Regions from separate parts of the Sinorhizobium sp. genome, predicted to be linked through region 1. Evidence: predicted binding sites of a transcription regulator. Region 1 holds the regulator's gene; the other holds the start of a gene.
What was found. The regulator LexA, encoded in region 1, represses DNA repair genes until DNA is damaged. The targets are predictions, from matches to a motif close to TGTTCNNNNTGTGTTCNG.

Region 1 (4,279 bases):
GACGGACTCGGCGAAGTATTCCTTGCTCCGCGACTTGGTCTTCTTGACGCTCGACGTCGACCCGCAGGCCGCAAGCACCGCGCAAAGCAACGGAACCGCTGCGAGACGGAGCCCCCTCACAAGATATGCCGCACCGTTATTGGATGTCATCTGTCCCACAAGATCATTCGCAAAGCCGCACCCGAAATCCGCTCCTGCAGCGCTCGCGCATCCGACCGAACGCGCAACGATCGTCGCAATCGTGCAGTAGTTCCCCCCGCGAGAATTTCGCCGTCCCGAAACGGAACAGTCGAACAATCATGACAACAACAAGGCGAAATTGCGAACCGGAGGACGAACGGAGGCAAAAAAACGCTCGCTATGGTTTACGAAACGTAAATGAGTCGCTGGACCATGGTCCGATAGAGCGCGCCAAAGGTCCGAAACCCGTTGCCGGGTTTCCCTGCCGATACATATCGCAATAAGCACCCGCGTGGCTCGTCGGCCGCGGGGTGCGGCGGCCTCAGAGCTGGCCGAAGCTTCCCGTCGGTGCAACTCTGAGGCTCCGTCCCCGGTTGGCGTGGTGCCCGTGCTCCGGCCCAAGTCCGAGAGGATCTCGCAATGGACGACAGATACGATTATGGGCCGCCGGAGCGACGGGCGGCAACCGGCCTCCCCCTAGGCATAATGCTCCTGTCGATGTTGGCGATTGCCGTTTATCTGCTTGCCGGAGCGGCGCTCCTGGACGGCAGAAGTCGGGATGTCGCGGCCTACGTCGCCCGGGCAGGCGACGAAAGTCCGACTGCGGCGCCGGACAGCGGACGGCGCCCGTGACGATGGCCCACAACCGTGCCACGGGCGTATGCGGCGCGGCACGCCTCGAATGCAAGCAAATGCTCCGGAGCAAGTTGACGCTGTGATCAAAGCTGCTAAAAAGCCAGCCGTTGGTGAATGGGCAGCAAACCCGGTAGCGATCGCCGGTTTATCGAGAACTCGGAAACGAATTTCACGAAGCTCCGCAATCACCTGGAAGAGTGGCCGAGCGGTTTAAGGCACCGGTCTTGAAAACCGGCGTGCGTGAAAGCGTACCGTGGGTTCGAATCCCACCTCTTCCGCCATTTCGGAGTTGATCCGGGCACGCCGGAATTCCCAGCTTCTCGTCACTGATGGCCGTCTTCCCCAGCCGCAAGGCTCGTGGCTGCCCTGCCCTTCCGACGCTCTGCGTCACCTGCCGGAGCGGAAGAAGCTGCTTGGGACTCCATCGCGAAGGGGCGATATTCGGGTGGGTGAATTGCAGCGTGCCCTACCGGGCGGCAAGGGTGAAGCCGGCAAACGGAATGCACTGGCGCGCGGGGCCGAAAAATCTTATACAATGGGTGACCAGTGGGGTCGTAGCTCAGTTGGGAGAGCGCCGCAATCGCACTGCGGAGGTCGAGGGTTCGACTCCCTTCGACTCCACCATTCCCCTCTTTTGTCCAGCCCGGAGACCCAGGTAACGGATCTTACCTGAGCTAACATCCACCGATGCCGGACGTCAGGTTGCAGAGCCCGGGCGATGCCGCGGCTCGGCTGCGCTTGCCAAAAAAGCTGATTTGAGAGAAAGTTTTAGTCTGACCCGTTCGAGGTCTGGGCAACTCCCGCGAGTGGAGAAAAACATGCCTGTTAAATCTTTGGTGGCAGCCGTAATTTTTTCCCTCTTCGCCCTTTCGGGGTGCGCCAGCACAGGCTCGACCAACACGACCTATACTCAGTGGTACGGGCCCTATCCCGAGCCTGAATTCGACGTTCTTACGCCGGGCGGACTGCGCCTTGCCTATTAGCATGGCATAGGCGAGCGACTGGGCCGGCCGCTGTAAGCCAAACATGCGAGAGCGTATCGCCCCTGCCCCCAGATTCCGAGCGATCGCCATCGCACGCCGCATGAGAAGCGGGCAGGCATTCAGCAGCAAGCGGTATTCACGGAATTTTAGGCACTTGCGGAACACATATGGAACAGATAGTTTCTGTTCTTGATTTGTTTCGCGATTCTGGAGTGACGCCATGCTGACCCGCAAGCAACAGGAATTGCTTCTGTTCATTCATGAACGAATGAAGGAATCCGGGGTTCCGCCGTCCTTCGACGAGATGAAAGATGCCCTGGACCTTGCCTCCAAATCGGGCATCCATCGTCTGATCACCGCACTCGAAGAGCGCGGGTTCATTCGCCGGCTACCGAATCGCGCGCGGGCCCTCGAAGTCATCAAGCTGCCGGAGGCATATGCCGGCGCTTCGCAGGTCCGCCGCGGCTTTTCGCCGAGCGTGATCGAAGGCAGTCTGGGCAAGCCTGCGGCCCCGCCCCCCGCACCGAAACCGGCGCCCCCGGCCGAGATCGCGTCGGTCGCTGTCCCGGTCATGGGCCGCATTGCCGCCGGCGTGCCGATTTCCGCAATCCAGAACAACATGCACGATATTTCCGTACCGGTCGAAATGATCGGCAGCGGCGAGCACTACGCTCTCGAGATCAAGGGTGATTCGATGATCGAGGCCGGCATCCTCGATGGCGATACGGTGATCATCCGGAACGGAAGCACTGCCACCCCCGGGGATATCGTCGTCGCCCTGATCGACGACGAGGAAGCAACTCTGAAGCGTTTCCGTCGCAAGGGCGCCTCTATTGCGCTCGAAGCCGCCAATCCGGCTTACGAGACACGGATATTCGGTCCGGATCGGGTCAAGATCCAAGGCAGGCTTGTCGGCCTCATCCGGCGGTACCACTAGCCTCCCGACGAGGTGTGCAGGCGTTTCTCACGGAAGTACGCAATTTCAACGCGTTAGAAGTGGGGGCATTGCGCCTTGGGGCGCTATGGCCACGCCTCCACAGAACCGAAGCTATATTATACAGAATAAAAAAGACCCTATTCCAAATGTACCCTCTTGCGGATTGCGGGCAATCATTCTAAATCCGCGCCACGATTTGAAAAATCGCAAATCGTAGAGGCCTCGTGGCGGAGTGGTGACGCAGAGGACTGCAAATCCTTGTACCCCGGTTCAATTCCGGGCGAGGCCTCCAAAATTTTCCACAATGATATCAAAGCGATAAGTGGCAAAGAGCTTCGTGTTGTGCGAATGCGGATGTCGCATCTCGTTGCAACTGGATTCCCTTGATTTTCAACGGCTTCCCGGCACACTCGGCAAATCCGTGCAACATCGTTCTACAAGACCGGCGGGTCATTTTTCTTTGCCTTGCGCTTGGTCGGCTTTCGTTTGGAAACCGCCCGGCCGATGGCACGGCCGTGATCAGGCCGGCGCAGCTCGGCTATCTGATCGAAGGCATCGACTGGCGACTGGCGAATGCCGCAAAAAAACCTGGCGTCGACGTCGGCCGGATGAGCAAAACCGCTGGCACGGCGGGAGCGAATATGATTCCATGCCGTCATGACCGATGCGGCCGATCAGCTTGCCGACGACCTCACCAGTGCGCACGCGATGATCCTCGCAAAACGCGCGGCACGACGTGGGGCGGAAGCCGTTGCCGCTCGGGCTCAGGCGGTGAACTCGCACTCGGATGCACTGATTGCCCGGCTCCGGCTCGAGATCGAGAAGCTGAAGCGCGACATCCATGGCAGCCGCTCGGAGCGCAAGGCCAGGCTTCTCGAACAGATGGAGTTGCAGCTCGAGGAGTTGGAGGCTAACGCCGGTCAAGACGAAGAGATCAAGCTGCCTGACCTGCGGCCCTGTGAGACGGTGATTGGAAGTTAAAGGGAAACACGGTGCGGACCCAAAAAGAGATTAAAGCTGACCTGCTTGCGGCGCTAAACTCCGTCGGCGACGAAAGACTGGCGCTCTTGGGCTTCGAACGACGAGAGGGTTCGTTTACCTACATGCGAATCCTGGAGGAAGCCGAGCAGGACATCGTTTTCGCAGCGGATTGCTTCCCCACGTATCAGCCGGACGAAGAAATGCACCTTCACCCGGCCATGCGGCTTGGCATGAGATCTGTAACCAAGGCGACGCTAGAACTGGTGGCGGGCAACAAATCTCTTTTGGCGGATGCGCCAGAAATCATCGTGAGCCAGCCAATTGAGTTCACTGCACCAAAGGAGCAACACGTCAGATGGTTTGCAAGCGGCAGTGATCAAATGAAGGCGCGTATTCGTGAGATTGTTGCCTTTATTGAACGATGGCCAGCCCCATTTCTTGATGAGATCCGAACTCCACATGACTTGATCAAGATTTACGAACGGGGCGATGAGCGAATGCTCAAGCAACGGCATTGGTACCTGTTTTTGGCCGCAGCGCAGATGGTCTCCCATGGGAACCG
Region 2 (4,279 bases), 1.3 Mb from region 1:
CTTCCCGCTCGGCGCCGGCGATGCCCGCTTTGCCGGCGAGCAGCTCGAACTCGGTCTCGTTGGCAATGACGATATCGGCCATGCGGCCGAGGCGCGCCGCATCCGGCGTCAGCGGCGCGATGTTGATGATCGATCGGACGCCGCGCCGTTTTGCTTCGGAGAGTGCCTTCTCCACCGAGGCCGCTGGAATTTCGAGCTGGAGCATCAGCGTGTCGGCAGCAGACATTCTTGCAACAGCGTTCGCGGCGTCGTCCTCGCTCACGCGTGCATTGGCGCTGGCGACCACAACGATGACGTTTTCGCCGTCGCCGCCGACGATGATATGTGCCGTGCCGGTCGGCTCGCCGACGGTCTTCGTCAGATCGAGATCGGTGCCGGCCTCCTTGAGCAGCGCCAGCGCGCCCTCGGCGAAGGCGTCGGAGCCGACGGCACCTGCCATGCGCACCGAGGCGCCGGCGCGGCGTGCCGCGAGCGCCTGGTTTGCGCCCTTGCCGCCCGCCGCAGTGGAAAAGTCCATTCCGGCAACAGTTTCGCCGGGCTTCGGAAGGCGTGCGGTGGTGGCGATCAGATCCATGTTGATGGATCCAAAAACAGTGATCATGTGGAGGCGTCCCGTCGGCTTCTTTGTTTTTCGCCTGTCGTCATTCCAAACCGCTGCAGGGTTTCGGGCGACACACGCATTTGCCGGAGAGTGCCCGACGCCGTCAGTCCTCGTCAACCACTCTCAGCTTCAATTGCCCCATGCGCCCGTCCATCGGGCGCCCGCTACCGTCGCCCGGCTTTTCGCCGTGTCTCGGATCGGCCTCGGCCTGCAGCTCGAGCGCCTCGATCTTGGCGCCCCGACGGGTCAGCTTGTCCGAGGAGATCAGGATGTCCTCGACATCCTTCTGCGTCATGGCGAAATGGCCCTGGAGCTTGCGTACGCGCTCATCGAGACGCGAGAGGTCTTCCATCAGCCGTACGACTTCGCCCTGGATCAGGTGGGCCTGCTCACGCATGCGGGCGTCTTTCAGGATCGCCTGGATGACCTGGATCGAGAGGAGCAGGAGCGACGGAGAGACGATGACGATCCGCTGGCGGTGCGCCTTCTGGACGATCGCTTCGAAATGCTCATGGATTTCGGCGAAGATCAATTCGGAGGGAACGAAGAGGAAGGCCATATCCTGGGTCTCGCCCGGCAGGAGATATTTGCCGGAGATATCGCGGATATGCACCTCCATGTCGCGGCGGAAGGCCTGCGCGGCCTGTTGCCGCCGTTCGGCGCTCGCCGCGTCCCTCATGGAATTCCAGGCCTCGAGCGGAAACTTCGCGTCGATGACCAGCGGCGGCTGGCCGTTCGGCATGCGGATGGTGCAATCCGGCCGCGCGCCGTTGGAAAGCGTCGCCTGGAAGGCGAAGGCGCCCATCGGCAGGCCGTCCGCGACGATCGCCTCCATGCGCGACTGTCCGAAGGCGCCGCGCGTCTGCTTGTTGGCGAGGATGCTCTGCAGCCCGGCCATATCCTTGGCGAGCGACTGGATGTTGTTCTGCGCGTTGTCGATCACCGCGAGCCGCTCCTGGAGCCGCCGCAGATTTTCGTGCGTCGCCTTCGTCTGCTCGCTGATCGAGGCGCCGATGCGATGCGTCATTCCGTCGATGCGCTGGCTGAGCGACTGGTTCAGTTCCGCCTGCCGGGCGCCCAGCACCTCGGTCATGGCGGCGATCCGTCCCTGCATCTCCGTCTGCGCCGCGATGAGCGCCGACATTTGCTCTTCGCGGTCGATCGCGCGAGCCGAACGGGCGCGCCGCACCATAATGGCCGAGAACAGCACCACGAGAAGGGCGGCGGCTGTGACGAGGAGGCCGGCCGTGACGGGCAGGGCGCCGACGAGGAACAGCGGCTGATCGAAGGAAAAGGGGATGGGCTCCATGGCCGCAGACTAACAGATTCGCGTGCGAAAACCAGATCAAAACGAGAACATACATTTTCGCGTGCCGGTCGTTCCCACTTGGAGCGCCACGGGTTTGGCAATGGCAATTTTCTTGCGCGTCGAGGGAAAGATCGGCTATGGGGATCGACATGACGATCAAGCCGCTCATCATTCTTCCCGATCCGGTTCTGCGCCAGGTGTCGACACCGGTGGAGACCATTGACGCCGATATTCGCCGGCTCGCCGACGATATGCTGGAAACCATGTACGACGCGCCGGGCATCGGTCTCGCCGCGATACAGATCGGCGTGCCGAAGCGCCTCCTGGTTCTGGATGTGACGAAGGAGGGAGAGGAGAAACAGCCGCTCGTCTTCATCAATCCGAAGGTCGTCCGCTCGTCCGAGGAGCGTTCGGTCTATGAGGAAGGCTGCCTTTCGATCCCCGACTATTACGCCGAGGTCGAGCGACCCGCCGCGATCACGGTCGAGTATGTCGATCGCGAGGGCAAGGAACAGGCGGTCGAGGCCGAGGGCCTGCTCGCCACCTGCCTGCAGCACGAGATCGACCATCTGAACGGCGTCCTGTTCATCGATTACATCTCCAAGCTCAAGCGAGATATGGTGATTCGCAGGTTCACCAAGGCGGCCAAGACGCGCGGCGCAAAGGCGATCTGATCCGTTCATGTCTTAGGTCGACCCGGCCTGAAACATTGTGATCTAGCGTCGCGGCCGCGTTCGAGCTGGAGCCGCCCCGCTCACGGGCAATCGAAAGAGACGGAGGCCGCCACTTGCCGCTTCGCATCATCTTCATGGGCACGCCGGAATTTTCCGTACCGACGCTCCTGGCGCTCGCCGGGGCGGGTCACGAGATCGCCGCCGTCTATACGCAGCCGCCGCGGCCGGCCGGCCGGCGCGGCCTCGACCTCAAGAAATCCTCCGTGCATCAGGCTGCCGAGCGCCTCGGCATTCCGGTGTTGGCGCCCGTCAACTTCAAGGACGCCGCGGACCGTCAGACCTTCCGGGATTTCGGTGCGGACGTGGCGGTCGTCGTTGCCTACGGGCTGCTGCTGCCGGAGGAAATACTCTCCGGCACCCGCTTCGGCTGCTATAACGGCCATGCCTCGCTCCTGCCGCGCTGGCGGGGGGCGGCGCCGATCCAGCGGGCGGTCATGGCCGGCGACCGTGAGACCGGTATGATGGTGATGAAAATGGACAAGGGGCTCGATACCGGCCCCGTCGCTCTCGCGCAGTCGGTTCCGATCGACGAGACGATGACGGCCGGCGAATTGCACGACCGGCTGATGCAGGTCGGAGCGGTGCTGATGACGGAGGCCATGGCCAGGCTCGAGGCCGGCGAGCTTCCACTCGCGCCGCAGGCGCAAGAGGGCGTCGCCTATGCCGCCAAGATTTCGAAGGAAGAGACCCGCATCGATTTCTCCCGGCCGGCGGCCGACGTGCACAACCATATCCGCGGCCTCTCGCCTTTTCCCGGCGCCTGGTTCGAACTCGACATTGCCGGCCGCCACGAACGCGTCAAGGTGCTTGGCTCCGAGATGTCGGAAGGGAAAGGTGCTCCCGGAGAAGTGCTTGATAATACTCTCAGCATCGCCTGCGGAAAAGGCGCGGTGCGGATGACGAGATTGCAGCGTGCGGGCGGCAAGGCGCTCGCCTCGGCCGATTTCCTGCGCGGCACGCCCATCGCTGCCGGCGCGAGGATCGCCTGATGCCCCGCTATCGCCTGACCGTCGAATATGACGGTTCCGATTATGTCGGCTGGCAGAGGCAGGACAACGGTCCCTCGATCCAGGGCGCCATCGAGAAGGCGGTCCTGTCGCTCACCCGCGAGACGGTCTCGATCCGCGGCGCCGGGCGCACCGATTCCGGCGTTCATGCCAGGGGGCAGGTGGCGCATCTCGATCTCACGCGCGAGTGGAAGTCGTACACGCTGCAAAACGCCCTCAACGCGCATCTGGCGCTCGCCGGCGAACGGGTCTCGATCCTCGATGTCGCGGAAGCCCCCGGCGATTTCGATGCGCGTTTCTCTGCAATCCGCCGGCATTATCTCTATCGGATCGTTTCCCGCCGGTCGCCACTGGCGCTGGAGGCGCGGCGCGCCTGGTGGGTGCCGAAGCCGCTCGATCACGACGCCATGCACGAGGCGGCGCAGCGCCTCGTCGGCCATCACGATTTCACCACCTTCCGCTCGGCCCACTGCCAGGCGACGAGCCCCTTGCGCACGCTCGACCGGCTGGACGTGACCCGTGCGGGCGAGCTCATCGAAATCCGCGCCACGGCACAAAGCTTTCTCCACAACCAGATCCGTTCCTTCGCGGGCTCCCTGAAGCTCGTGGGCGAGGGCAAATGGACGCC

Region 2: AC5J09_RS14250 (DNA recombination protein RmuC) is a predicted target of LexA. The motif match lies at 1,943-1,960, and genes of this name have one in related genera.

What each region holds. Positions count from the first base shown of each region.
Region 1 is NZ_JCACWC010000003.1:1,714,992-1,719,270, forward strand. Features, by position in the region: gene AC5J09_RS20255 (septal ring lytic transglycosylase RlpA family protein) at 1-150, opposite strand, end outside; gene AC5J09_RS20260 (hypothetical protein) at 601-813, shown strand; tRNA gene AC5J09_RS20265 (tRNA-Ser) at 1,008-1,097, shown strand; tRNA gene AC5J09_RS20270 (tRNA-Ala) at 1,365-1,440, shown strand; gene AC5J09_RS20275 (hypothetical protein) at 1,635-1,799, shown strand; gene lexA (transcriptional repressor LexA) at 2,020-2,736, shown strand; tRNA gene AC5J09_RS20285 (tRNA-Cys) at 2,955-3,028, shown strand; gene AC5J09_RS20290 (hypothetical protein) at 3,171-3,395, opposite strand; partial or broken gene AC5J09_RS20295 (transposase domain-containing protein) at 3,394-3,666, shown strand; gene AC5J09_RS20300 (hypothetical protein) at 3,729-4,279, shown strand, end outside.
Region 2 is NZ_JCACWC010000003.1:459,667-463,945, forward strand. Features, by position in the region: gene AC5J09_RS14245 (ribokinase) at 1-601, opposite strand, end outside; gene AC5J09_RS14250 (DNA recombination protein RmuC) at 705-1,910, opposite strand; gene def (peptide deformylase) at 2,060-2,584, shown strand; gene fmt (methionyl-tRNA formyltransferase) at 2,698-3,633, shown strand; gene truA (tRNA pseudouridine(38-40) synthase TruA) at 3,633-4,279, shown strand, end outside.